One region of the Endozoicomonas sp. SCSIO W0465 genome, then DNA from elsewhere that is predicted to be linked to it. Evidence: predicted binding sites of a transcription regulator. Region 1 holds the regulator's gene; each other region holds the start of a gene.
The links. Region 1 encodes LexA, which represses DNA repair genes until DNA is damaged. Its sites were predicted from a motif close to TACTGTNTANNTANACAGTA; they were not measured.
Positions count from the first base shown of each region.

Region 2: a site for LexA is predicted at 4,631-4,650, ahead of ruvC (crossover junction endodeoxyribonuclease RuvC). Genes of this name have one in related genera too.
Region 3: a site for LexA is predicted at 2,412-2,431, ahead of MJO57_RS12435 (YebG family protein). Genes of this name have one in related genera too.

Region 1 covers NZ_CP092417.1:3,329,681-3,339,563, forward strand. Annotated here, with positions in the region: gene MJO57_RS14805 (IS4 family transposase) at 1-346, shown strand, start outside; gene MJO57_RS14810 (transposase) at 346-981, shown strand; gene topA (type I DNA topoisomerase) at 1,445-4,087, shown strand; gene MJO57_RS14820 (DUF6586 family protein) at 4,185-4,664, shown strand; gene MJO57_RS14825 (hypothetical protein) at 4,993-6,426, shown strand; gene MJO57_RS14830 (hypothetical protein) at 6,460-6,651, shown strand; gene MJO57_RS14835 (CDP-glycerol--UDP-pyrophosphoryl-N-acetylglucosaminyl-N-acetylmannosamine glycerophosphotransferase) at 6,672-7,103, opposite strand; gene lexA (transcriptional repressor LexA) at 7,141-7,737, opposite strand; gene MJO57_RS14845 (TetR/AcrR family transcriptional regulator) at 7,881-8,510, shown strand; gene MJO57_RS14850 (L,D-transpeptidase) at 8,510-9,028, shown strand; gene MJO57_RS14855 (transposase) at 9,212-9,883, shown strand, end outside.
Region 2 covers NZ_CP092417.1:4,538,534-4,548,416, reverse strand. Annotated here, with positions in the region: gene MJO57_RS20485 (IS66 family transposase) at 1-798, opposite strand, end outside; gene MJO57_RS20480 (hypothetical protein) at 795-1,067, opposite strand; gene MJO57_RS20475 (transposase) at 1,172-2,509, shown strand; gene MJO57_RS20470 (DUF6444 domain-containing protein) at 2,622-3,035, opposite strand; gene MJO57_RS20465 (hypothetical protein) at 3,034-3,171, shown strand; gene MJO57_RS20460 (IS1595 family transposase) at 3,297-4,253, opposite strand; gene ruvC (crossover junction endodeoxyribonuclease RuvC) at 4,685-5,209, shown strand; gene ruvA (Holliday junction branch migration protein RuvA) at 5,224-5,841, shown strand; gene ruvB (Holliday junction branch migration DNA helicase RuvB) at 6,008-7,009, shown strand; gene MJO57_RS20440 (hypothetical protein) at 7,242-9,883, shown strand, end outside.
Region 3 covers NZ_CP092417.1:2,836,290-2,846,172, reverse strand. Annotated here, with positions in the region: gene MJO57_RS12445 (AAA family ATPase) at 1-623, opposite strand, end outside; gene rluB (23S rRNA pseudouridine(2605) synthase RluB) at 1,418-2,299, shown strand; gene MJO57_RS12435 (YebG family protein) at 2,459-2,752, shown strand; gene metE (5-methyltetrahydropteroyltriglutamate--homocysteine S-methyltransferase) at 2,983-5,283, shown strand; gene MJO57_RS12425 (YkvA family protein) at 5,280-5,654, shown strand; gene MJO57_RS12420 (hypothetical protein) at 6,010-6,684, opposite strand; gene MJO57_RS12415 (IS1595 family transposase) at 7,659-8,141, opposite strand; gene MJO57_RS12410 (transposase) at 8,110-8,598, opposite strand; gene ahpF (alkyl hydroperoxide reductase subunit F) at 8,839-9,883, opposite strand, start outside.

The DNA.
Region 1 (9,883 bases):
TTCAGGGTGGCATCGTTTTAACACCAAATCAGCGACACTGGTGTTTAGCCTGATTCTGATGTCCTTTGTGGTTGTGACGTTGAAAAGGTACCTTGCCCATGCTGCACAGGCGAACCTCTGTGAAAGTGGGAGCATTGAGGAAATCTCGACGCACAAGGTGATGAAAAGTGGGACTCACCTGTTTGGTAATGTGATTTCATCGTTGATGAATGCAGGAAAGTCATTGGTCTCATGCATTAAAAAGCTACTGGACTTCTGGGGAAATAATGCGAAACGAGAACACCCTGCACGGGATGGTTGTTCAGGGCGTACAAGATTAGGCCTTTGTGCGGTGGGTGGGGCTTAATGTCTACCTTAAGAACATTTGCAGGCGTTCTGGTTCATGATCATTGGAAATCCTATTTTGCATATGCGGCAACTCACGTACTTTGCAATGCCCATCACCTGAGGGAGCTTTTGGGTGTTGTTGATAGGGACAGCAATCAACTGGCGTTGCGATTGATGAAGCTACTGAGGCTTTCCTGGCATTACTGCAAGGGCTTTAAGACCATAGGTATGCTACAGATGCCAAGTGTTGTCTGTGAACGAATCGAGAAGATTTATGACCGGTTGCTTCAGCGGGCTCTAATGAAAGAAGTCGTCTATATGGAGAAGCAACGAGAGGAGCTTAAGCGCAAGAAAGTCAAGAATACTAAAGCTTACAATCTCTTCAAACGACTCACTGAGTTCAAGGCTGAGACACTGCGCTTCATGTCAGATTTTACCATTCCCTTCGATAACAATGGCAGTGAGCGGGATGTTCGAATGGCCAAGTTAAAGCAGAAAATCTCAGGCTGCTTCAGGAGTGCAGACGGTGGTTCTATGTTTGCACGGATTCGCAGCTATTTGTCGTCTGCCAGAAAACAGGGAATGGACATATATCAATCACTTCATAGAGCTGTTCGGAATTACTGTAATATGCCTTTGCTCAGTGCTGAATAGTTACGGTTGAGTTATCAGGTAAAACCATGTTAAGCGTTTAAAGGTTTCAGCCGTTACTGATTACCATGAAAATATTCTGGTTCGCATAGCTGGTTCCCTTGGATAAAGTAATACCTTAATCAGGCTGCTTATTTGTTACGGGTCTGAGTGTTAAATTGTCAGAGTGAAAATGTGGCCAGAATATTCAAGTCGGATAAGGGCTTTAAAGTGCAGGAAATGAGGCTCTGCCCGGGATCATACAGGAAAATAACCCACTCCTTTACGGGAAAGAGGTTGATGGTTTTCCTTGACCGATTATTGACTTCGCCTTATATATTGAAGCAATTTCTATCCCGGCTTTTCTTGTTCTGGCCATAAGGCTCTATTTCAGCAGGTCTGAATATTGAGTATGATGGGCGATTTATCTGCTCACAGATCTGACCAGCCAGAACATTGGAACAGATGACAGGACGTGTAAGGCAGCATGGGTAAATCGCTAGTTATTGTGGAGTCGCCAGCCAAGGCGAAAACCATCAACAAGTATTTGGGCAAAAACTTTGTTGTCAAATCCAGCGTGGGTCATATCCGGGATTTGCCAACCGCGGGTGGGCCGAAAAAAGCCGTGGATGCAAAAGCCAGGGCCAGGGCTGCCGCTGAGTCCAAAAAACTCTCACCTGAGGAACGTGAGCGCCGCAAGAAAATCAAAGCCCGTGAGCAGTTGATCGAGCGCATGGGGATCGACCCTGATAATGGCTGGGCAGCGCATTACCAGATTCTGCCGGGAAAGGAAAAAGTCGTTGACGAACTGACCCGTTTGGCTGAAAGTGCTGACACCATCTATCTCGCAACGGATTTGGACCGTGAGGGAGAAGCCATTGCCTGGCATTTGCAGCAGGCTATCGGTGGTAGCCCGGATCGCTATCGTCGTGTTGTCTTTAATGAAATTACCAAAAAAGCGATTCAGTCTGCCTTTGAATCTCCCGGGCAGTTAAATCAGGATCGGGTCGATGCTCAGCAGGCTCGCCGGTTCCTGGACCGTGTCGTTGGTTATATGGTTTCTCCTCTGCTCTGGGCAAAAATTGCCCGTGGGCTATCTGCAGGGCGTGTTCAATCCGTTGCTGTTAAGCTGGTGGTTGAGCGTGAGCGGGAGATTCGCAGCTTCACTCCTGAAGAATACTGGGAAGTGTATGCGGATCTTCTGGCTGTCGGTAATGATGTGGTTCGCTTTCAGGTCATTAAAGAGAATGGCGCCAGTTTCAGGCCGATAAGCAAGGCCGAAGCCGATAAAGCATTGACTCAGCTTCAGCAGGGGCAATACTCCCTTACCAATCGCGAAGACAAGCCAACCCGGAGTAAACCCTCAGCACCCTTTATCACATCAACGCTTCAGCAGGCGGCCAGCACCCGCCTTGGCTTTAGCGTAAAGAAAACCATGATGTTGGCTCAGCGTCTCTATGAAGCCGGTTATATCACTTATATGAGAACCGATTCGACCAATCTTAGTCAGGATGCGGTAGAAAGTGCCCGGTCCTTTATTACCCGGCAATATGGTGATCAGTACTGCCCGGTGCAACCGAATATATACAGTAGCAAGGAAGGTGCCCAGGAAGCCCACGAAGCAATACGCCCCTCCAGTGTCACATTAAAACCGGATGGCCTCTCTGGAATGGAGCGTGATGCAGAGCGTCTGTATGATTTGATCTGGTGCCAGTTTGTTGCTTGTCAGATGACGCCGGCCGAGTATCTCAGTACTTCGCTGGTCGTAGACGTTAAGGGCTATCAGCTCAAGGCCAGGGGGCGAACATTGAAGTTTGATGGCTATACCCGGGTGCAAAAGCCTCTGGCCAGAAAAGGTGAAGATGTGATTCTGCCAGACCTTCAGAAAGGTGTGGCCCTGAATCTACAAAAACTGGACCCTAAACAGCTGTTCACCCGACCTCCTGCCCGTTTCAGCGAAGCGGCACTGGTGAAGGAATTGGAGAAGCAGGGCATTGGCCGGCCGTCAACCTATGCGTCGATTATCTCTACTATTCAGGATCGTGGTTACGTTTCGGTGAAGAGTCGCCGTTTTTATGCTGAAAAAATGGGCGATATTGTGACTGATCGTTTGAATGAGTCTTTCAATGAACTCATGGATTATCACTTTACTGCACGAATGGAAGAGAAACTGGACGATATTGCTGAGGGTGAAAAAAACTGGAAGCAGGTTCTTGATAATTTTTATACCGATTTTACGCTGCAGTTGACACAGGCGGAACAGAGTGAGGGAGGGATGCGTACCAATGAACCCTCCCTGACCGATATTGAGTGTCCGACTTGCCATCGCCCGATGATGATTCGCACTGCATCTACCGGGGTGTTTCTCGGTTGCTCCGGTTATTCTTTGCCACCAAAGGAACGCTGTAAAACGACGATTAACCTGGTTCCGGGCGAAGAGGTGGAAGATGCTGATGATGAATATGCCGAGGTTAATGCCCTACGAGCGATGCGTCGTTGTCCCAAGTGCTCTACCGCTATGGAAAGCTATCTGATAGATGAGCAGAGAAGGTTACACGTCTGTGGTAATAATCCTGATTGTTCCGGGTTTGAAGTGGAGAAGGGGAGTTATAAGTTAAAAGGTTATGATGGTCCCGTACTCGAGTGTGATAAGTGCGGCAGTGAAATGCAGTTGAAAACGGGGCGATTTGGTAAATATTTTGGTTGTACTAACAGTGAATGCAAGAACACCAGGAAGTTGTTGAAAAGTGGTGAGCCAGCGCCACCCAAAATGGAGCCAGTGCCTATGCCTGAGTTAAAGTGTGTCAAAGTTGATGATCATTACGTGCTCAGGGATGGCGCTTCCGGATTGTTCCTGGCGGCCAGTCAATTTCCCAAGAACAGGGAAACCCGTGCTCCCTTGGTGGCAGAACTGTTGCCACATCAGGCAATGATTGATCCTAAGTATGGTTATCTGATGGATGCTCCCCGCCAGGACCCTGATGGAAACCCGGCCATTATTCGATTCAGTCGTAAGACTAAACAGCAATACGTTATGTCAGAGCTGGATGGTAAGGCAACGGGTTGGAGTGCTACCTATGATGAAGGTAGCTGGAATGAAAAACAGACTAAAAAGCGCCAGTCCAGTTAGTTTCTCTCAATCTCCTGGTTCGCCAGACAGGGCTATTAGCCCTGTCATGTTATGCCTGTTTATGAACTTTTGGTGTGGAAGATTGATGGAGTTGGTTATGACAAACAATTGGCAGGGATACACCAATAAAATGCTCTTTCACTCCCGTTTGTTGCTGGATGCCTGGGAAGAGGAAGCAGATGATCTTGCCAAGCCGGCATTTCGCGAGGCTTGTCTGAATGCAATGGTTCAGGCTTATCGGTCGTTACTGGCTGAAATTATGACTAATTACCGTTTGCCGGTAAATCAATTGCCATCGCTTGATGAGGCAATTAACAGTGTTCATCTTAAAGGAGAGGTTTCTACTGAATTGCAATTCATTGAACGTCTTGAACAACATGATTCCTGGTTGTCGGCGTTATTAAAAAGCCATCAGGATTGTTCAATGCCTATCCAGCGCAAAAGTGTTGATAAGAATGAAATTCCCCTGTTCAATGCAGATAGTGTTCGGTTTGATCAGCCGGAAGGTTTTCATTCTGTGCTTGAATCGTTGAAGGAACTGGTTACCTACAGTCGTAACTTCAGCCTTGAGTGGTAAACTTCACAAATTTTCATGTTTATTCATTGTCAGCAATATTCAGCTATTGACAATGGCCGATGTCTTGAAAGGCTTTGCAGCCTCATGCACAATGCTTCATTGCTAACCAAAAATTCCGGTGTTACTTTATGTCAGCGTCGTTTCTTGAAATTGTTGAACTACCTTCCGGTGAAATCGTATGGGTGAAAGTCTCATATTGATCACACCCACAGGCCTTGAGCTACAGCAAACAGACGTAACACCAAATTTTTCAAACTGAATGGAGAGCAGCCAAACACAGCTATGATTCTAACAGCAAACAAAGAGTCAACTGTGAGAGGCCGCTCCGATGGAAGTATGTCAGCCACTAACCAAAGTCGCCAATGATTCCTGTCCTGCTATTGACCAACTGCAGCAAAAACTGACCCTCCTTCGTCAGTCCAATAATCCAATCCAGCATTTTGAGGATCATGAAAACGAGATTCACTCCCTCTTTATTCAGGCGGAGCGAGAAATACTGGCAGAAGAACTGCAAAAATTAGACATCAATAAAGCTTCTATCGAAGTGAATGGGGTCGTGTATCACCAGGCATTACGCAGCTATCAAACCTACCAGTCAGCAGCAGGACCTGTCCGGGTATTGCGCAGCCTCTACCGCAATGCCGGGGATAAGTGCATTGTCCCTTTAGAGCTCAAGGCTGGCGTTGTAGAAGGCTACTGGTTACCAAAGGCTGCGAAGCAAGCAGCATGGATGGTTGCCCAGTTGCCGCCCGCGGACGTAAAAAGCTTACTCGATCTAATGGGGAATATGTCACCCTCAACCAGCTCTCTGGCACGTCTTCCCAAAAAACTCAACGAACAATGGGAGCAGCACCTTGACCCTTTCGAGACCCTTCTCGCGGAGAATCTCACAGTACCGCCTGACGCGGTGACGGTAGCTGCTTCCCTTGACGGTGTGATGCTACCAATGAAAGACGGCAAGCGTCAGGAGAAACGTGAAAAGAGTGTTGCTGATGGCAAACGTACCCGAGGGCCAGCAGGTTGTCAGGAGGCCAGTTGTGGAACACTGTCGTTTTACGATGACCAGGGAGATCGCCTCTCTACGATCAGGATGGGACGAATGCCTGAAAGCAAGAAAGCGACATTGAAAAAATCCCTTTCAAACCTTCTGGATAAGGTGCTTCAGCAAAAGCCAAATCTGACTCTGGTCAAAGTGGCAGATGGAGCCCGGGACAATTGGACATACTTCACCAAAGAGCTACCGGAGGGAGAAGAAATTGTTGATTATTACCATGCGGCAGAACACCTGAAGAAGGCATTTGACCTGGCTTACGGTGAAAATAGCGCGAAGTCCAAAGAGAAATTCAGCACCTACCGACATATCCTGAAGGAGGAGCCGGGTGGGGTTGAAAAAATAATCAAGGCACTGGCTTACCAGCATAGCAAGCATCCCCGCCGATCGAAATTAAAGACAGAGTTAAAGTACTTCAGAAAAAACCGGTTACGGATGAATTATGCAGAACACCTGTCGCGCAACCTGCCCATAGGCTCAGGGGTCATTGAGGCGTCCTGTAAAACGCTGGTTACACAGCGAATGAAGTGTTCGGGAATGCGTTGGCGGTGTCCCGGGGGGCAAGGCATTCTGACACTCAGGTCACTAATTCAAAGTGGTTGGTTCGACTGTGGCTGGATGCTGCTGTCGGTAACGTACCGGGCTAAGGTAAATATGGTCAGTGATAATGTGATTCCATTTTCATCAGGGAAGGGTGATCTTGAACGTTAGTACTCATCAATATGAGACTTTCACCCAATCGTATTGCGTCGCAGTGATGAGGAGAACGCTGAGCCTCTGGTTACTATGTCATTCTCCCGGGAGTTGCTCGACTTTCTCCAGGGAGATCAGGTGGAAGTTGCCAAGGCTATGTTGGATGCCTGCATAGCTGAAGTGGGGCGTAAAACAGAAGCTGACGCTGGTGAGTACATCCCTGAAAACCGGGTTCTTCATTAACTGTCATTTTGCCCCTCAGGTTATCCTCTGCTCCTGATTGCCAATCCCTGACAGCGACCTGAACGGGCGGCGGTTTCCAGTTCAGACAGTGTGATATTATCCATCTGCTTGATCCAGCTGACGACGGTGTGACTGGTGCCGGAGGCCAAAGCTTTTCGAGTCAGCTTTAGCGGGTCTGCCTGTGCGGAAGGATTGAGAACCTGGAGGCGGTGTCTGCTGATTCCGGATGACTTCAGCCAGTTTATTGTGTTTTTTGCCTGTTCACTGGACAGTATCAGAGTAAGCCAGCGTTGATCCTGATCGTTAGCCAGCTCATTCAGTACAGACCTCAGGAAACGTCCTGACTGCCAGGGCGGGCCTGAAAGAATCAGCTCATCAATAAAGCTGGCAGGTTCACCGTCAGTGAAGGTGGTATCATCGTTCTGACTGGATGATGGTGTTAATGCTTGCATGTCAGGTCCTCTACATCAGAGATCGTCAGGTAAGGTTTTAGTTCCTGATAACCCCCACACTCAGTCCTTCGATAGCGAAGTTATCAACGCTGAGGTCTACTTCGATTGTCTGGAATTCTTCGTTTTCAGGGTGAAGATAAACCGTGTTCTTAACTTGTTCAAAACGTTTAACGGTCACTTCGTCTTCAATTCTGGCTACGACAATCTGACCATTTGATACTGTTGAGGTTTTATGAACTGCCAGCAGATCGCCGTCAAGGATGCCGATATTCTTCATGCTCATTCCTTTTACCCGAAGCATGAAGTCCGCTTTGGGTGAAAAGAAATCGGGGTTGATGGACAGGTGGTCTTCAATATGTTCCTGAGCAAGAATGGGACTTCCTGCAGAAACCTGTCCTACAATAGGCAGACCGGAATATTCTGTGCCAGGTATGCGAATACCTCTTGAGGTTCCGGGGGTGATTTCAATGGCTCCCTTGCGTGCAAGAGCTCTGAGATGTTCTTCTGCAGCATTAGGTGATCGGAAACCGAATGTCTGTGCGATTTCTGCACGTGTAGGCGGGAAGCCGGTTTCTTCGATATGAGACTTGATCAGTTCAAGAATCTCAGTCTGGCGCTTGGTCAATTTATACATGATTAGATCTGTGTTTTTATACAGTATATGTGATTATATACAGTATTCAGCTGGCTGCAACTACATATCTCAAATACCAACTTGATGTTTCAGTTGACAAACGTTAGTTTTAAACAAATGTTTACAATGGAGGTTTTACCGGCATGTCACAGTCAGCGACGGTAGACAGGATTCTGGACGCTGCAGAGAAGTTATTTGCTGAGCATGGATTTGCAGAGACCTCGCTGCGGTCAATTACCAGTCAGGCGGGTGTTAACTTGGCTGCTGTTAATTATCACTTCGGTTCCAAAAAATCCCTTATCCAGGCTGTCTTTTCCCGTTTTCTTGATCCTTTTGTCAGTAATCTTTCCAGTGCACTTGTCACATATCAGGATAATAATGATGCTATTGATCTGGAACAAATACTTCATTTGCTGGTGGATCAGATTATGGCAGTGCAACCTCGTAGTCCTGAGGATCTCCCGGTTTGTATGAGGTTGATCGGGTTAGCTTACACTCAGGGGCAGGGGCATTTGAAAAAATACCTGCGGCAAGTCTATGGGGAAGTATTCCAGGCTTATCTTCAGTTGCTGGTAAAGGCCTGTCCTGATTTGCCAATGAATGATCTGTTCTGGAGAGTTTATTTTATCTTGGGTTCTGCTGTTTTTACTCTTTCCGGGGCAGATGCCCTAAGAGCTATCGCGGAAAGCGATTATGGGGTTGAGAGTGAACTGGAAGATATCATGAGGAAGATGGTTCCTTTTATGGCTGCAGGCCTCAGAGCACACATCTGATGGATCATTTAAAGATTAGCGAGCTTGATTTACCGATGCATCTTACTGTTCATATTGCCAGTCAGCAGATGGTGCTTCATAAGAGGGGCGGCAAATGCCGTGTTTATTCTATTTCTACAGCAAGCAAGGGAACCGGGCAGCAGGAGGGAAGCTGGCAGACGCCTCTCGGGCTTCATGTTATTCGGGCTAAAATTGGGGCAGACCTACCGGTTAACTCTGTGTTTATCGGACGTCGCTTTACTGGTGAAATTTATTCACCTGAACTCCGGACGTTGTATCCCGAAAGAAGAGACTGGATATTAACCAGAATTTTATGGCTCAGTGGCCTAGAGCCCGGATATAACCGGCTTGGTAATGTTGATACCATGCGTCGCTTCATATATATCCATGGCTCACCGGATACTGCCGTGATGGGAGAGCCAGGGTCACGGGGGTGCATCCGTATGCATGGGGAAGATATTATCGATCTGTTTGACCGTGTAGATGCCGGTACCAAGATTGATATACAGCTTGGCTGATACAGCTTTTCTGTTCAGATATATCTGTGCAATCTGGCCTGAACCGGGGTATGTCTTTGATCAATCTCAAAGTCGATGTACTGGTTTATAGTTATAAGGCCAGTGTGACTTCAACCTTTCTTCGTAATTTCTCAAAAAGTGCTGGAAGCAGGATAATTTCGGTCAGTCGTCTATCCTCTCACCATGGCTTTTCTAGAACACCAGCAGTTACAACCTGAAGATCTACTGAGATTCATCACTCAGCAGCAAGAGCAGATCATTCAGCTCAAAGAGCAGATAGAATTGCTTGAAGCAGAGATTCGTCGTCTAAAAAAACTGCCCGCAAAGCCTGACATCAAACCAAACACCAAACCTCCCGATGATGACACCGGCAGCCCTGATGGAGATCCATCCGCTCCTGAGGGTAACGATGGAGCCAGCCCAGACACCTCGTCAAAGCAGAAGGTTAAGAAGCCCAACGAGAAAACCAGAAAGCAGCGTAAACAGCCCCGAAAGCCATCGGCGGAAAAATCCATACCCATTGCTGCCACTGATGTTCCGGAGGGATCAATCAGGAATGGAACCACCCCTTTTCATGTTCAGGAACTGACAATACAAACATCCAGTATTGAATATCTTTTAGAGCAATGGGTGACACCCGATGGACAAACCATTACGGCCAAACCGCCAGCCAGCCTTCATGGACATCATTACGGGCCAATGCTGCAGGCCTACGTTCTGCACCAGTATCATGGTTGCTCCGTTACCCAGCCAGAACTGCTGGACTGGCTATGGGACATTGGAATCTCTATTTCCAGCGGGGAACTCAGCCAGCTTCTGACGAAAGGACACGAGCAGTTCCATGCTGAGAAAGAT
Region 2 (9,883 bases), 1.2 Mb from region 1:
CAAAGAGCCCTCGGCCCGCATACCCGTTTCATCGGCTCCGGCAACAGACGATTCCCGCAAGGCGTCACGAATAACCTCTTCAGTAGAAGCCAGATTTTCATAGGTTCTGGCCACAAAATTGGCGACAGTGCCTGCACTTACACTCATTTTATAGAGAGTATTAAAATACTCTGACACGCGCTTAAAAGGCAGGAAATGGTATTGGTTAAGATAGACGGCCATAGCCTGTGTGGCTGAGCCATATTGTGCGGCAGCGGTAACACCTTCCGGGAATTCAGCCTGATTCCGACAACCACAAGTGCAGATTTTTACTTCAGCTCTATGGGCCGTTACTTCAAATTCACCCGGTCTCCCTGGTTCAAACACCTGTCGTTCAATATATTTGACCGGCTCACTATCAAGAAGAGACGCCTGACATTTATTGCATTCTTTAACCGGAAGGTACTCAATATAGTCAGGGATATCGACCTGTTTAAGACAAGTGCCCTGATGCCCTTTCTTTCCACCGGCTTTATTACCAGAAGACTGTCTCAGACTTTTAGGATTGGGTTTTTCATCCGATGGATCGGTACCTTTATCTGCGGAAAGGTCGTCAGAATGATCTGGAGAATTACTGTTTTTACAAGGTTTTTGATAACCATCAGACGATGGCGGCTTGCTGCTGTTTTGACTGTTCTTGCCAACCTTTTCTTCCAATTCTCGACATCGCTCTTCCAGACAGGCAACTCTCATCCGCAGCTCTGCATTCTCTTTCAAGAGAATCTCAGCCGACATAGTTGCGGGTAGTTCTGGAATCATGCTGGCGAATATTGTGGAAAAATGGTGCTTAAGAGGATGGTATAAAAATCAGAAAATTCCAGATTTATGTGGGGGTGCTGAACAGTTACAGGCAGGAAATGGTATTGGTTAAGATAGACGGCCATAGCCTGTGTGGCTGAGCCATATTGTGCGGCAGCGGTAACACCTTCCGGGAATTCAGCCTGATTCCGACAACCACAAGTGCAGATTTTTACTTCAGCTCTATGGGCCGTTACTTCAAATTCACCCGGTCTCCCTGGTTCAAACACCTGTCGTTCAATATATTTGACCGGCTCACTATCAAGAACTCGACTTTAGAGTTTTAAGAGCACAATAGTTCCGGCGCATAATCTGCTAAAAGCAACCATCCCCAATGACGAAATTCGAGATGGTTGCCATGCTCACTTCAGATCATCAAGTAATCCTCAGGGAGCTCGCTTCATATACAACCTTTCTTGCTGGAGCGCTATCATCAACTGCAGTACCAACGTTCTGCGAACTGCTGTTCGGTTGCATGCTTTCAGCCGACGGCTTTGTTACACAGGCGTTGTTAACAATTGATTTTCATTGTGTGTGGAGCAGCTACCACCACTGGCTATCTCAGGGCAAGTGGCAATGGAAGAACTTGGCACGCCACTTGATCCGTCTGGTCTGCTCCAAAGCTCCTGAGAATCAACCTGTGGTCCTGGGGCTTGATGACTGGGTAATCGAACGGTTTTCCGACAAAGCCCCTGCTTGTCGTACACATCATCAACACAGCAAGAAACGCAATCGGCCGACGTACATCTGGGGGCAGTGTTGGGTTTCCCTGGCCATCATATTTGAGCGGGCTGCAGATGAAGTATTTACCGCCATACCGGTGATCTCATTTCCGACACCAGCTTCAGGTAACACCAGCAAACTGAAAATTGCCGTGGCCATGCTCAGGGTGGTACGCAATGAAGTGAAGGATCGAGTGCTACGCCTGCTAACCGATTGCTGGTATATGAACTGGACACTGATAAAGCCAGCTCTGGAAATGAACATAGAAGTTGTTGGTCAGATACCTTCAAATCGGGCCCTCTATGCTTTGCCGCCAGCACCCACCGTAAAGAAGCGAGGGCGCCCAAAAAAGTACGGCATCAAGATGACGACAGAACAGGTTAAGAAACTGCCGGAAGAAAAAGCAACAGTATGGATGTACGGCAAATTTCGCAAAATACGTTATCGTACCCTGATCTGTCGCGCCAGATTCCTTAAAGGTCGTGAAGTACGCGTCGTCTGGAGTCGCTTTGAAAATGACAAAGGTCTGACCGAAAGCAGAATATTCATCTCGACCAATCCGGAACTTGAGGGACTGGAGGTGCTTCGTGCCTATTCCCGGAGATGGCCGGTAGAGCCAATGTTTCACCAACTCAAACATGCTTTTGGCTGTTGCCATTTATGGCAGCAGAAATTGCGAACACTGCTTCGATGGATGCATTTGAAAATGGCAGGCTATGCATTATTGCAGTTATTAACCGTTTGTAAAAATCAGGCATGTCTGAATATTTCTCGGATACCCTGGAGAAGCCCGGATACAACCACTGCAGGCATGATGAAAATTGCTCTTTCAGGAATTATTCCGAGGTTCTCTATTCGCAAGGGCTGGAACAGATATAAGCAAAAATATGAGTTCAATTTTCGCGATCTGATCGACCAGTTAATACCGGATAATTCAGAAGCAGCATAACTAAAGGCTTTTAGGCAAAAAACGGAAGTAATAACGAACTTGGAAAAACAGTTCACTGATTTCGGCTTGCTTCACTATAAAAAGCTGACCGAATTATCGTTTTATACAGACTCTAAAGTCGAGTATCAAGAAGAGACGCCTGACATTTATTGCATTCTTTAACCGGAAGGTACTCAATATAGTCAGGGATATCGACCTGTTTAAGACAAGTGCCCTGATGCCCTTTCTTTCCACCGGCTTTATTACCAGAAGACTGTCTCAGACTTTTAGGATTGGGTTTTTCATCCGATGGATCGGTACCTTTATCTGCGGAAAGGTCGTCAGAATGATCTGGAGAATTACTGTTTTTACAAGGTTTTTGATAACCATCAGACGATGGCGGCTTGCTGCTGTTTTGACTGTTCTTGCCAACCTTTTCTTCCAATTCTCGACATCGCTCTTCCAGACAGGCAACTCTCATCCGCAGCTCTGCATTCTCTTTCAAGAGAATCTCAGCCGACATAGTTGCGGGTAGTTCTGGAATCATGCTGGCGAATATTGTGGAAAAATGGTGCTTAAGAGGATGGTATAAAAATCAGAAAATTCCAGATTTATGTGGGGGTGCTGAACAGTTACGAAATAATAGAACCTCTCCAGTATTACCGGTGGAGCAGGCATCATGACGGCTTGTTCTCCAGATTATCAACTAAATTCGGTTTCATAACCGCTCCGAACAAGCAAAGACCCACATCATCATTCGAAATAATGATATTAATACGTCAAATGACTTTCAATTATCGGTTGATGGCTAACCCGGTTTCCACTGGACGTCTGGCAGTTTGAGAAGTCGATCCGGCATCGGTGCTGTATTGACTGCAGCCCGACCTAGCCTTGAGATCATTGAAGGCATATCAAAACGCCGGTTAAACCGATAGTTGAACTCTGATAGATAACGGCCCAGATGCTTGGGGTCGAGCTTATGGTAAGTACCGGTAATCGCTGTTTTCACGTTTCCCAGCATGGTATTTACCCAGGTGAACAACTCATTCTCCATGGATGCATGCCCACCACCGGTAATGATGGCTGTGTGCTGGCATCCGGCATCTTCAATACCCCGGAAACAGGACAAGCCATCGCTGACGGCCCGGACACCCTTTTTCAGGGCATGTTCTGCCCACTCCTGAATGGTTTTTCGCCGGAAGTTATCAACGGCATTGAACTTCATGTAGATAGGGTGGTTATCAGCATCTGTCTGAACTGCGGCCACGAAGGGGGCTTTGTTCTCTGAGCCTCTGCCCCGGCGGCCTCCGTGGCGCTCTCCGCCCCAATAGGCGTCATCAATCTGAACAAAACCACTCAACTGCCAGCTGTTATCTCTTTCCATCATGACCTGCATGAGTTTGTGTTTCATGCGCAATGCGGCATTGTAGGAAATGCCAAGTTGTCGATGAAGCGTCAGGCAAGAAATCCCCGCTTTATTCTGGGTGACGAGATAGATACCCAGAAACCAGGTAGCTAGAGGCAGCTTTGTTGAGTCAAAGATAGTGTTACTGGTAAGCGAGGTTTGGCAACGGCAGCAATTGCACTGGAATTCAGCTTTCCGGTGAAGCTTGCAGAAACTGCGGGAGCCACACTTCGGGCATTGGAAGCCATCTGGCCAGCGCCAAGAGGACAGCGCGTTCTCACACTGCTCTTCACTGCCGTAATTAGCCAGAAATTGCATAATGCCAAGGCCTTTTTGGAACTGAATGGTGTTTTTACACATCAGTTTTACCTCCAAAACACATGACTATCGACGTTTATTATAGCAGCTGGCTCACGACGTAGGGTCGGTGGTAATCAGGAAACGTTTTATCGAAAGCCCGGATGACTCCGGGTTTTTTTATATCTACATAAAGGCGCAGAAACTGAACCACAGGAGTTAATATAAGTGTCTGTTATCTCCGGGGTTCCTTTAAAGGTTAAAAACAAGTGTAATCAGAAAGAGTACCAAGGTAACACTGGCAATGGTCAGTAATGTTTTTACTTGATTGTTCATCTGGCAAGCTGACTCCCCAAAACTCACGTTCAAGAGTAAGTCGCAACCGTTTAGTTTCGTAGCGTATTTTGGTAATGCCGTGTTTTAAAATTGTAATGCTGGAAACGTGTATGTATATACAGTATTCTGTTTGACGATACGTTTGGAAAAGAAATGGAATGGCCTTATTGTTGGGGATTGATCCCGGGTCCAGGATTACCGGGTATGGAATCATTGAGGAAATAGGCTCCCAATGTAAATACGTGGCGTCTGGCTGTATCCGAATCCAGGAGGGGCCGCTACCAGAAAGACTTGCCCAGATTTTTCAGGGTATCAATACCGTTATTGAAATGTACAGTCCACAATCTGTCGGTATCGAGCAAGTATTTATGGCACGCAATGCCGACTCTGCCCTGAAGCTGGGGCAGGCTCGCGGAGCAGCTATTGTTGCAGCTGTGAATCATGGTCTTGAAGTTTCTGAATACTCGGCCCGGCAGGTGAAACAAGCTGTGGTGGGCAAAGGGTCTGCTGAAAAGTCGCAGGTTCAGCATATGATTACCTCAATCCTGAAACTGGATAAAACACCCCAGGCAGACGCGGCCGATGCACTGGCAGTGGCATTGTGTCACGCCCACACGCGGGCAAGCCTGGTTCGAATGGCGGGTGCGACGGGCAGAAGAAATCGCCGGTTATTAAGTCGTTAGAAGAGATACTGAAAATGATAGGCAGACTTCGTGGAATTGTGCTGGAGAAAAAAGCGCCCTATCTACTCATTGAGGCCGGCGGGGTGGGCTATGAAGTTGAAGCACCGATGTCGGTGTTTTATCGCCTGCCAGAGGTCGGCGCTGAAGCAACGCTTTATACGCATTTTGTTGTTAGAGAAGATGCGCAGCTACTTTATGGTTTCAGTGACGCCCGGGAGCGAGAGCTTTTCCGTACCCTGATTAAAGTGAATGGGGTTGGTCCAAAACTGGGTTTAACATTGCTTTCCGGAATAGAATCGTCTGATTTTGTGCGGTGTGTCCATGATGGTGATAGTTCCACCCTGGTGAAACTACCCGGCGTTGGCAAGAAAACAGCGGAACGCCTCATCGTTGAGTTAAAAGATAAACTGTCAAAATGGGATAGTTCAGCTGCACAGTTTGATGGTTTGATGGGAACACCGTTGGGACAGGCTATCGAAAAGCAGGCGCTTGATACTGAGCAGGAAGCCGTCAGTGCTCTGGTTGCCCTGGGCTATAAGCCCCAGGAAGCCAGTAAGGTTATTGGTCGGATTAAAGTCGACGGTCTGTCCAGTGAAGAACTCATAAGACAGGCTCTGAGAAGTATGATTTAGATGTACGTTGATATAAGGTTTGCGGAGGTAACGGCTGGTGTGTGGATGATTCTAATGGATTTAGGTAGTAGACAGAATAACCTGCAAGAATGGCAACCCTTGGATTTCCATCCGCACCGAGCATAAGAATTGTTAGCCTGGTTTAAGAGAATTCCCGGAAAAAATGATGATTGAAGCAGATCGCTTAATTTCGGCCAGTGAGCGCCCGAACGAAGAGGTTCAGGATCGTGCCATACGACCGGTCAGGTTGAGTGAGTATACAGGGCAGTCAAAGGTCAGGGAGCAGATGGAGATATTTATCCAGGCGGCCCGAAAGCGCGGCGATGCTCTGGATCATACGTTGATATTTGGTCCACCCGGTCTGGGTAAGACGACACTTTCGCATATTCTTGCCAATGAAATGGGCAGCAATATCCGTTCGACTTCCGGGCCGGTTATTGAGAAAGCCGGAGACCTTGCGGCCCTTCTCACTAATCTTGAGCCTAATGACATTCTGTTTATTGATGAAATCCATCGTCTTAGCCCAGCGGTTGAAGAAGTGCTTTATCCGGCGATGGAAGATTATCAGTTGGATATCATGATTGGTGAAGGTCCTGCGGCACGTTCGATCAAACTGGACCTACCACCTTTTACGCTGATAGGAGCGACCACACGTGCTGGGCTATTGACGTCACCGTTAAGGGATCGTTTCGGTATCGTACAGCGGCTTGAGTTCTACAATGTGGCGGACCTGAGTTCAATAGTTCTCCGTTCTGCCCGTATCCTCGGGGTGCAAATGAACAGTGAGGCGGCCAATGAAGTGGCTCGCCGTTCAAGAGGAACCCCCCGTATAGCCAATCGGTTGCTGAGAAGAGTCAGGGATTATGCGGAAGTAAAAGGTGATGGTACGGTGACCCGCGAACTGGCTGATGCTGCCCTGAATATGCTGGATGTCGATGTCAGTGGCTTTGATCATATGGATCGTCGCCTGTTGTTGGCCATGATTGAAAAGTTTGATGGTGGCCCTGTGGGGGTTGACAGTCTCGCGGCGGCCATCAGTGAAGAGAGGGATACTATTGAAGATGTCCTTGAGCCCTACTTGATTCAGCAAGGGTATATTATGAGAACACCGAGAGGTCGGATATTAACTAAGCACGCTTATCTGCATTTTGGCTATGATTACCCCTAGTATCTGTTGAGGTTAAGATGAGCAAGACGGCACGTCATGCCCGAAGGGGGTATCAACCTCCTATGTTTTCATTGCGGTATTATGATAGGTGACTCGCCTTTTGCTGTAATATCGCGTCATGATATTCCTTACGTGAATTGCCACAGAAGCGTCTTGATACACCGGGCATGCAAGAAAACCTCAACTGGCCCTGGTCAAATGACGGTAAGATTTAAAAAACAGGATGTAAACGATGGACCCATCCGGACAGCCTGGAACTCCCTACGGGATGCAGGTGCGCTCTAAAAACGAATTACGAGGGCCAAAGTTTCCATCAGGGGAAATACGGGTTTCTGGCACCAAAAGGCGTGTGACTCCTTTTTCAGGACAGGAACCAATGTTTTTCAGTGAGAGCTTAAATCCCGGGAGGAATAATAACAAGAGGGTGGGGGAAGTAGCAGGGGTAGAAGGCAGGAGATGCCGTGTGGTTAAGTATCCTGAGTTAAATAAATGTTTACCGGTTGGAGTTGTTGAAAGTCGTGTGTCAGCCTCTGATATAGTGTGGTCTTATGGTGGGATCAAGAAGCAGAAAACAGAGTACAGTACTCTCAGTCAACTTGAAGACCTTGCCGTGTTGATGGGTTTTGCGAAAAGTTTAGGATTTGCCAGTAATATAGGTCAGTGTAATAGTGAGCCATTTTCCCACGATCTTCACCCTGTTATGGAGAAATTTGTTGCTTTGTTTGATAGTGAAAATCTTGCGCTGAATTCTTTTTATGAGGTAAGGTTTTACGCAAGAAATGATGTAGATAAACTGTATTTACATATAAAACATACCTGTGCTGTTACACGGTTAACCCCCGATATTGTTTGCTATCAACTCAACCCCTTTGATTACCTGGATTCTGATCAGGCTACCCATCCAATTCCAATGCTTACTCCTAATGGTATCTATATTGAGTTGGCTGGTTTTGAGGGTGATAGAGCGTTTTCAGGACTGCTTGATCGAGTAAGAACGCTTGATCCATTTGATGATGAATCTGACATGAAGTTCCTGATTCGATTTCGTGAAAAGATGCCTGATGATCAAATTGTTTCTAAAATTGCAGGCTATCGATTGGTGACTGGACGAACTGACAGGAATCAACTTTATTTTTCATGTAGTGTGCCTGTAACAACTCCAAAAAAAGTTAATCTGTTTATTGAGTTGCAAACCCCATTTCTTAACTGTCCTGATCCGAATCTTGATGAGATATTTGATGTCGATAAGGAATTTAAATCTACGAGAGATAAACTGGAAAGAAATCCGGATGGAAGTATAAATAATCGAACAAACAGGGATCTTCTACATCAGAAGTCTATACCGATTGTAAGAAATAAAAAACAGACTGCGCCCGAAAAAAATGCATTTGTCGGTGAATATCTTGGTTCAGGAATTGCGCAACGGGTATTTACACATGCAGAGTTTAATAAATTAGCGGCAAAAGAAATCATGCGGCGCATGAATCTCTCAACTTCTGGAACAACGATCAGGACATTGGGTAGTACACAAATAATATGCTCGTGTGTGATGACAGAACCTAAACTGGGAAAAAATGGAGAAATTCAATTCGTACTGAGCCCTATAGAATATATAGCGGTGCCGTATCGGGATCACGCTATTGATAATGAGCCAATCCATGAGTTTGGTTGTTCTGGAAAAAAAGTTTCCAATGGTGCTGTTTGCGGTGGTGAGTCTGAGCTGGGCAGAAAGAAAAGAAATAGTCCATCAGAGTCCGATGCTTTCAATAATGTTGACATCGTACCCGTTCCGATCAGAGCTGAGGATGACGAGCCAGTGATGCCTGACTATCGTAATAGAACAGAAAAAATGCCAACTAATGGCAGTCAGGTTGAATCGGAATCATATGAAGAGTGCCGTATATCGGTATTAGGATTGCAGAGAAAATACGACCAGGGAGAGATGGTTGAATATATATTGAAAGATCCCAATGAAAAACCTGAGGTTAAATTTGAAATCATTAAAGGTATTCTGGATTTGATAGACCGGTGTGATCGCTTTAATAAGATAATCGGGGAAAAAGGCAATGGCTGGGTGATAAAATGTGTTATTGATGGAAATTTTTCAAATTTTGCCTATGATCGAAAGAAACATCAGTTGATTTACCTTGATGTAGCCCCTGCAACCATTACCATCGATGGCCAGATTTTGCCAGGAAATCAATTTATGATGGACTGGTTTCCTGAGCGACATGACTTTATTTCAAAAATGTCTGAAGACCCACAGATGTCAAAATTGTTTGTAATGGTAATGATGACCAATGATCTTCGTCAACTTGAAAAAACACAATCCAGGCTTGCTGCAGAATCGGTTAGTCATGATTCACATAAAGAGGAAACTTCATCATTGCGCGATGTGGTCAGTAAAGTGTCTTCTTTATTGGCTGAAGATGGTCGATTTTTATCCTGGTGTGCTGTACATTTTTTTACAGGCTTTGAAGACCTTGAGAAAGCTATCGACTGTAAAAAAGATGATCCATTAAGTATAGAATTTTCTGAATTTGTATCAGATTATTTTGGTAACTTTATAAGGAATCCTTGGATCGATTTTGATAAATGTACAACTCCTCAGGCTAAATTGTGTGATTTGAAAATCAAGTCGTTACCCTTATCAAAAAGAATGGATTTACTTCGACGGTTGTCTGATGTGGTTTTTGGTCACATGAGACGAATAAAAGATAGTTTGGCAGATGTTTTGTCGAAAGAAATGAACGAGAATGTCTCTGCTCATAATGAAGCAGATGAAAGTGTTCTGCTAGATGTTGAATCCAAAGTAATGATTAAAATGGTAACTAAAGGTGATGTTATCCATTTCTTACCAAATGGTTGCAATAC
Region 3 (9,883 bases), 490 kb from region 1:
TCCGCTCCTTTAAGGATCACCCGCTGCCCGGGGGACAGTGTTGCCAATTGCCCGGGGAGGTGGCAGATTTTCCCGCTGCTGCTGACACCCGGGCCACCAAACAGCAATTGACGCCAATCCGGAAACAGATGACAGTCCACGGTGATGGCCCCGTCATGGGCCATGGACATTTCCGGGTGCTCAGGCAGCAATGGACCATCCGGAACAGGGGAAATAGTGGACTCTTCACCCTGCCAGGTGTTACCGGGACGGTTGATGCGGCGCCAGAAATCAGCGCCCGGTACCCGACCATGGCCTCCGGAACCGCTCAGCTGTTCCGGGTCGGCCACAACCAGCAGGGTGACATGTCCGCCAAGAGCACGTTTTTTCCGGGTAATCCGGTCATAAAGGCATGGATTATCCGGATCCAGCAGATCGTTGAACCGGGGCAGCTCTTCGCTGGACAGATTTCGGATATCCAGCACCAGGGTAAGGGGCACATCATTGACAAATAATTTGCCCGGTTGCATACGGGGATATCCCTGCTCTGTAATCTGCAGCCGGTATAACAGACTATCCCGGCACAAATCATCGGGATGAGCGAGCAGAATAACCTCACTGGTCGCTGAAGTTGCCGATGCCAATAAGGACCTGACATCATTTTTTGCAGCAAAGCGGAAGTCAAAAGCAGAACTTTTGTTTACAAAACGATAATTCGTTTCGTCTTTTGTGACCGATCGAGCCTCAAGAGGGGGAACGGTTATGGACGAATCCGACTGGCCAAGAAAGGGTCTTGTTGTCAAGTCCACAGCTTGAGTGGACAAGTTGTCCTGTTCAGTGTGGCTGGTGAATTGGCAATATTCCGGTTTCCTTCTGGCAGGCGGTTGATTGTATTCGTCTGTGATAGTTTTGCGACAGCCCGCAGTGGTCAGGTCCATTGTTACTCCTGGATTTTATGAAATTATCATGGGTTTAATACGGGAGAGTGAAAAAACAGCAACATCCATCGACCGGGAATCCTGGCATGTAGGGGATACCTGCTGTTTAAGTTGGGCTAAAACCAAATTTCCCCTTTGAAATCTGCAAAGGCAGTGAATCCATTCAAGAACTCTCTTTATGACACTCTTTATGACACTGAAAAGCCAGTTTTGTTCCAATTGATATTTGTCTAACGGTAAACACAGGAGCGAATCGATGACTTGCTGGCGCCAATTTTACCAGCGTAACAGGAAACCCCTACGCATCGGCTTATTCTTGAGACCTCCGCACAGCCCGGATCAAAGGATGCTCCTGTTCCGCAACCCTGTCTGCATAAGGCAGCGCTTTTACACTCATCATTGGATTTGACTGCGGCTCAACCGGATTGTTTGTACCCGGACCTGCCGTTATACTGCGTTCCCTCTTGTACAATTCCGGGCGGAGACCCCGCCGATATCCCATGACCACAGAAACTACACTCCCTCCGCAGGGCGAAAAACTGCAAAAGATCCTGGCGGGCGCTGGCCTTGGCTCACGCCGTGAGATGGAGCGCTGGATCACTGAAGGACGCATCAGTGTCAACGGTGTCAAAGCCAGCCTGGGTGACCGCGCAACCCCGACCGACACCATCGCTGTGGACGGCCGGATCATTAAGCTGGAAGCCTATGCCTCCGGTATTCGTCGTGTCATCGCTTATAACAAACCAGAAGGCGAAATCTGCAGCCGTTCCGATAAGGAAGGCCGCCCAACGGTATTCGATAAACTTCCCAAACTGAAAGGTGAGCGCTGGATCTCCATTGGTCGCCTGGACCTGAATACTTCCGGTCTGTTGCTGTTTACCAACGATGGAGAACTGGCCAGCCGCCTGATGCATCCCTCACACGCCATTGAGCGTGAGTACGCCGTACGGGTCATGGGCGATATCACCCAGCAGAAAGTGAAAAACCTGTTTGATGGCGTTGAGCTGGAAGACGGTATCGCTCGTTTTACCGATATTGTGGACTCCGGTGGTACCGGCATTAACCATTGGTTCCACGTCTGCATACTGGAAGGCCGTAACCGTGAAGTCCGTCGCCTTTGGGAATCCCAGGATCTGAAAGTCAGCCGTTTGAAACGGGTTCGTTTTGGCAGCATGATCATTCCTGATCACCTGCGTCAGGGGCAGTTTCAGGAGCTGGAAAAACCGGATATCGACGCACTGGCAGCACTGGTGAACCTGTCACCGGCACCTGCTTTTCACAAAAAGCCACAGGATCGACTGAAGAAAAACGAAGTGCAGGCCAGGAAGGTGAAAGGCAGTGCCAAACGTTTCAGCCCTCATCCGAAAAAACGTTCCCGCTAAGTCAACTGATCAAACTGAAGAGCCTCCAGATGAGTGGCCGGCTTGACCGGCAACTGCTGAGTTCCATTTTTCCGCCGCGGTAAGTTCTGTTCGATAGTCTTCTGGACAAAATAACTGTATTTACATACAGTATGTAAGACCCAATACAGGAGGAAGCCCATGTCTATTACCCCCATGTGGCGAGTTGACCGGGACGGAAGCATGTTTACTGATAAGAAAGCTGCAGAAGAACACGATCGTATGCTCGAGCTGGCCGATGGCATCACCGGCATGCTGGAAGCCAATTTCAAGATTGATGAACAACTGGCAGAAGAGATCGGTCTGCTGATGTCTCGCAACAAGGATATTCTCGCCAAAGCTTTTAAAGGGAAGCCTGAAGTACTGCAGGAAATCCACCCGGAGAGTGAAGTTTCAGCTAATAATACTGTGGATATTCGTGAAGCCATCGCTTGATTTTGACGCAAGCCACAAAGGCATGAAGCATTCGCACCTGAATCCTGCAGTCCCAACTTCAAATGCCCAAAAGCCGGAATAGTTCGAACTATTCCGGCTTTTGATCGATCACTTTTGTCGAAAATGCCGTTTGATGAGTTTGATTCAAAACTAACTCTCCAACAGAATCACGGCTACTCTTTGATCAACCCTGAAAACAATAAGCCTGTCGATCTGCCCGGAGTTATTTCATGATCACCACCCATAACCTTGGATTTCCACGAATAGGTGCCAACCGTGAGTTGAAGAGAGCCCAGGAAAGTTACTGGCGTGGCGACCTGTCCAGGGCGGAGCTGTTCGAGGAAGGCCGTCGCCTGCGTAAGCTGCACTGGCAGCTGCAGAAAGAATCAGGACTTCACCTGATTCCGACGGGGGATTTTACCTGGTATGACCAGGTGCTGAATCACTCTCTGATGCTGGGTGCGGTGCCGGAACGATTTTCGGAAGCTGATCCTGATGATATTGATACGCTATTTCGTATGGCCCGAGGTCAAGCGCCCACTGGAGAGCCTGCTGCTGCCTGTGAAATGACTAAATGGTTTGATACTAACTACCATTTTATAGTGCCGGAGTTGTATAAAGGCCAAAAATTCCAGCTATCTAACGCTGCTATTCTGGATGAAACCGCCGAGGCTATTGAGCAGGACCTCAGGGTAAAACCGGTACTGATCGGCCCACTGACCTGGCTGTGGCTTGGTAAAGTCAAGGGTGAGATTTTTGACCGACTGGAACTGCTTGACAGTGTAGTTGAGGTTTATGGCAGCGTTCTGGCCAGGTTGGCCGACATGAATGTGGAGTGGGTACAGATTGACGAACCCATTCTGGTTCTGGACCTTCCTCAGGAATGGAACCAGGCGTTTGAATCGGTATATAACCGACTGCAGAGTTGCAATGTAAAAATCCTATTGGCCAGCTACTTTGGTGGCCTGAATGGTACAACGACCACAGTGGTCAATCTGCCAGTGGATGGCCTTCATATTGATCTGGTTCGCGGCCCTGATCAGTTACCAGCACTGCTTGACCGCTTGCCTGCCTACAAAGTTTTATCGGCTGGTATTATTAATGGCCGAAATGTATGGCGCTCAGACCTGAAGCAGATATTGCAGCAATTGAAGGAGGCAGCGGAGCGGCTGGGAGATCGGCTGTGGGTAGCACCAAGTTGCTCATTACTCCACGTTCCGGTTGATCTGGAAAATGAAACTGAGCTTGATGATGAGCTGAAATCCTGGTTTGCTTTTGCCAGGCAGAAATGCCAAGAGGTATCAGTCATTGGTCAGGTTTTAACCGGTGGGCACCAGGCGCAGGATCCGGCTGTGCTGAAATTGATTACTGAAGCAGAAAAAGCTGTGTCTGCCAGACAACAATCTCAGCGGGTTCATAATACAGCGGTAGAGCAACGGTTGACGGCATTAAAAGACGACAAGGATATTGACCACCGCCACTCTCCTTATGCAGTTAGGGCAACATTACAGCACGAAAAACTGAATCAGCCTGAATTTCCCACAACCACCCTTGGTTCTTTTCCTCAAACACGGGAGATACGACAGAAACGCTTACAGTTTCGTAAGGGGGAATTAGATGAGCAGTCTTATATTGAAGCCATGCAAGAAGAAATCCGGAACACAATTAAAAGACAAGAGTCGCTTGGCCTGGATGTACTTGTCCATGGAGAGGCAGAACGCAATGATATGGTTGAATATTTTGGCCAGCAGCTGGAAGGGTTTGCCTTTACTGTCAATGGCTGGGTGCAGAGCTATGGCAGTCGCTGTGTAAAACCACCGATTATTATCGGTGACGTCAGCCGCCCTGAGCCGATGACCATTACCTGGAGCCGTTATGCTCAGGAACAGACCAGTCAACCGGTTAAAGGCATGTTAACCGGGCCGGTTACCATTCTCTGCTGGTCATTTCCAAGAGATGATGTGAGCAGAGAAGTGTCTTGTCTGCAGTTAGCGTTAGCATTAAGAGATGAAGTCGTTGATCTTGAGCAGGCGGGTATAGGCATTATTCAGATTGATGAGCCCGCCATTCGGGAAGGCTTGCCTTTGAGAAAAGCAGACTGGCCAGCCTATCTGGAGTGGGCAGTAAAAAGCTTTCGAATTGCTGCCAGTGGCGTAAAGGATGAGACTCAAATCCATACCCACATGTGTTACAGCGAGTTTAATGACATTATTGAATATATTGCGGCAATGGATGCGGATGTCATCACCATAGAAACTTCCCGCTCTGATATGGAACTGCTGGATGCATTTGAAGCGTTTGAATACCCCAATGAGATTGGCCCTGGCGTTTATGACATTCACTCACCAAACGTCCCCAGTATTGAGTGGATTCAACAGCTGATGACCAAGGCCGCAAAGAAAATTCCCAGGCAGCGTTTATGGGTCAACCCGGACTGTGGGCTGAAAACCAGAGACTGGCCTGAGGTGGAAGCGGCTTTGAAAAATATGGTAGAGGCTGCAAAAAGACTAAGGGTCAGTCAGACTGGGTGATCAAAAAGAAAATATTTGGAAGGTGGTGCATGCAGAACGACACTGAATTCACTAATCATTACAGCGAAAACAGTTTTTGGGATAAGGTCAGGAAATTCGCCAAAATTGCCGGCGAAAACGTTTTGGAACCTGCATTAAAACTCTATTACGCAGCCAACGATGAGCATACACCAACCTGGGCAAAGGGTATCGCTTACGGCGCACTGGGCTATTTCATTTCACCAGTCGATGCAATGCCGGATGTAATGCCGGTCGTTGGTTATTCTGACGATATGGGAGTACTGATAGCTGCTATAGCTGCAATTGTTGCCCACATCAATGAAACACATGCCCAAAAAGCCAGAGAAACCCTGAAACAGTGGTTCGGCTAACATTCTGATACAGTACGAGCAAGGTCTTATTCAAACCCATGATAGATCGTGCCAAACACCCTTCGACTCCACTCAGGATGAACGTAGATGGTACACGTCAATCTCATTGAAATGATGTATTAGTGTCTGCCAGAAAACCCTTGAATAATCCGTGATGGCAGAGATATCGACTTCGCCTAACTGCTTTTGTGGCTTAATGGTTTAGCGCATGAGTGAGAAAACAGCCTGTCAGTGGAAATCTTCAATGATTAAGTAAGGCCACTGACTGCTGTTTTCAAGGGCTGATGGGTTTTCGGACAAGCACTATATGCTTTTACAAACAAAACTTCCGATAACAACCTATTAATGCGAATATTTAGTCAACCTCATGGCCTTGATTGAGTATCCGGGTAGTTTTACCCATGATTTTACGTCCAAGGACAATAGAAGGTCTATAAGGATGCAGTATTGCCGCCAAGCCAGAGGGATTATAGTCATCATCAGAATATTCCCGATAACCTGTGGAACCGCCACCACCATGATAGTGATGATGAGTCGTATCCATGAATATGAAAACATTGCCACAACCACTGCCACAGTCGCCACCACCCTGACTCATGGCGATAATTGCTACAGCCGTTACCGCAGCAATGGCTACTCCGGCAAAGATGCATTCTGCGCCATGTTTTGGCAGCTCATTATACAGTCGAGACATAAAGTTAAAGGTCTTTCTGGCGGGAGTAATAGCATACTCGGACAAACTTTTATGGGGTTTCCCACGGATGTGGTCAGTCGCTATTTTTGCCATACCGAAGACGGTACCTCCGGTGGCAGCAAGTCCGGTAATAGCCATGGTGGTCACATAGTAGGCAGCAAAAACACCGCCGTTCACTACCGTTGATGCCAGACGGAATGGCATGGCAACCGCCTTGCCGGCAGCTCTGCCGACACTTGACCATATAGAACGCCTGCTGTCTTTCTCCATGGTTGGAGCAGAAAATCGGGCATGACCGAGATGAGTAGAGGTTGGGATTACATTTGGATAGCTCATAATATAACGTCCTTGTTGATATCGAGAGATAGGTAACGTGTGGTGATTAAACGCAGACTATCAATATCGGAAGCTTGATTGACTAACAAGGAGGTTAGGAATAGCATCAGTCAGCCTGAACGACTCCCTGGAACCGTAGTGGGGCTTTGCAGGTGGTGCACGGGTAAATGTGTGCCTTTTTGTGCACGATTATGTCGGATTGTTCCCGGGGCAAACATTTTTCCCCGGCATTGTTAGAGCCAATTTTTCCGGGGGCTGTTTCGGGTATCATAGCGCTGGCAGCGGTCTGCAACTGGAGGACCCCTGTCATGATGGATTGCCATTCCCGCCCATTGGTCCATTCTGTCACGGCAGAAAACCTTCAGTTTGTATGGAATGGGAAGGTTCTCATAACCATTGTGTTTACGTATTTGGATTCGGATAGTCCTGCGACACATTGTTGTCGAAGGGGATTGTAAAATCTGACATGAACCGCAGTGTTTCAGTTTTCAACTCAATAAGTCGTTTTGTGCATTCTCTTTCAAGAGCATCTCAGTCGACATAGTTGCATGCAGCCCAGGAATCCTGTTGGCGAATGTTGGTAAAAACAGTGCTTAAGAGAATGGTATAAAAATCAGAAAATGCCAGATCTATGTGAGGGGGGCTTAACAGTTACGACAAAACTGAAGTTTAATAGCGATAACTTGCTATCTACGTTGTTCCCTGAAAAAAGATCCTGAGCTTAATAAGTAGCTAGTTCTCGTCCAAAAACTCTGCAGCCTATGCGTGCCAAGGCTTAGAGGGAAAAAATCAAGTTTTGTTTTGACGCCTTTTTCAACCAGTTTTCGGGGGCTACAGCGGAGTTGATGTGATTTTCCTGTAAATTCAGAGCACGTCAAATCTCTGTAGGCTACGTGGCCCAAGGGCTATAGTTTTTGGATGGGAACTAGCTAACCATATGAAATCAAATGTGGCTCTTTTCCAATTCCAGACTGCTATGTAACCAGCAAGTTGACTAAGGGCTGAAGAAGACTTTTGCCTCTTCGGCCAATATTATGCAAAAACTCAAAAAAGCCAAGGTAAAGGGGTAAAGCCTCTTGGGATATTCCCCTGTGAGGCCTTAGCCACGAGCGTAGAAGTGACCAAAACCCCTCCATAGTATTAACATGCACCTCGTAAATACCGTCTTTGTCATCATCACGAGCATACTCACCTTTGCCGTGACAGACCGTTTTATGTCTGAAGCCCCAGCTTTCAAGGTCATCATAGATGTTGTATTCATCGGTATAAATCTGGCTCTGTGGGGCTACGTGTTTCTTGATAAATGGTTCGATTGTCGCCTTCTTAACGTTCGACAGCATGTTGATAATGACCTGACCTCCCCTTTGAATCATTCCCAATACCGGCGGTTTGTCTTTTTCAAGAGTCCCACGGCCCGGAGCGCCTTTAAGCCTTCTTTTTCTCGGTGGACGATCCAGATTTTTTTAATGCTTCAGGGTGTCCCTTGTGACCAGCTACAATGTAGACCTCGTCGAATTCAACTTCGCCATCAAGAATCACTTCAGGCTTTCGGTCAACAACACCATTTCGTAAGACTGTGGTCATATGGTGTGCATCACTGACACACAGATCAAGTTCCTGAGCTATCTGGCTGTTGGAGACGTTCAGCCCCATTAAATAGAGACAGGCAATCCAGACTTTGAGTGGTCGGTGGTGTCCTGCGAAAACCGTATTTGTCAGGTCATCGAAGTAGCGCTTACAGGACTTACAGTAATAGTGCTGGCACTCTACCTGCACATTGTCGTGTCCATTCTTTTTGACATTCTCAGAATCACAGTGCGGACAGAGAACAGTGCCATCTGGCCAGCGGTTCTCACGGATCATCTCAAAGCAGGTGTCATTACTGATGATATCTGAGATTCGGCCTATATTCATGGTCAATGCTGGCGATGGCTAATTATATCCACCAAGGATAGTTCAGCAGTTCGGAATTCGAAAAGAGCCTCAAATGTTTCTGACTCCATATGGCCAGCTACCTAAATGAGACCTCATTTATACACACATGATGTATTGTTTCCGGAGTTTTCCAAGGTCTTTTTTAATCAGAAAGCAAGTATTATTACATCTTCCAAAATAACCAAAAGTTTTATGCCAAAATATCAAAGCACCGACAAATCAAGCCGCTTTCTGTTGCTGGAGCTCTGGCGTACGGATCAGGTAATCAAACGCACCCAGTGCAGCAGTAGCGCCACTGCCCATGGCAATAATGATTTGTTTGTAGGGTGCGGTGGTTACATCACCGGCGGCAAACACACCAGGCAGGGAAGTTTCACCCTGGGCACCGACGACAATCTCACCTCGCGGGCTCAACTCCATAGTTCCCTTCAGGAACTCGGCGTTGGGAACCAGACCGATCTGGACAAAAATACCCGACAACTCAATTGTATTACTGTTATCCGTTACCCGGTCGGTGTAACGCAGTCCGGTCACCTTCTCACCGTCGCCCAACACTTCTGTGGTCAGCGCTTCGGTAATGATATCGATATTGCCCATGGAACGAGCCTTACGCTGCAGGACTTCATCCGCTCTGAGCTTGTTATCGAATTCCAGAACCGTTACATGTTCAACAATTCCGGCCAGATCGATGGCCGCTTCAATACCGGAGTTACCACCACCAATAACTGCAACTTTTTTACCCTTGAACAGCGGGCCATCACAGTGTGGGCAGTAGGCGACACCTTTACCACGATATTCCTGCTCACCCGGCACGTTCATTTCTCGCCAGCGGGCACCGGTGGCAATCACCAGTGAGCGGCTTTTCAGTGTTGCCCCGCTTTCCAGCTCAACCTGAATCAGGTCTCCCACCTGTTCCGCTGCAACAATACGGCTGGCACGCTGCTGAGTCATGATATCCACATCATAGTCACGGACATGCTCTTCCAGACTTGCCGCCAGCTTGGGGCCTTCCGTTGCTTTAACGGAGATAAAGTTTTCAATGCCGACGGTATCCATCACCTGGCCACCGAAACGGTCCGCCACGATGCCGGTACGAATGCCTTTACGGGCACTGTAGATCGCCGCAGAGGCACCGGCAGGACCGCCGCCAACCACCAGTACATCAAACGGTGCCTTTTCAGCGATGGTTTCTGCCTGACGCTGGGCAGCCCCGATATCCAGCTTGTTCAGGATTTCCTGCAGAGAGATACGACCCTGGGCAAAC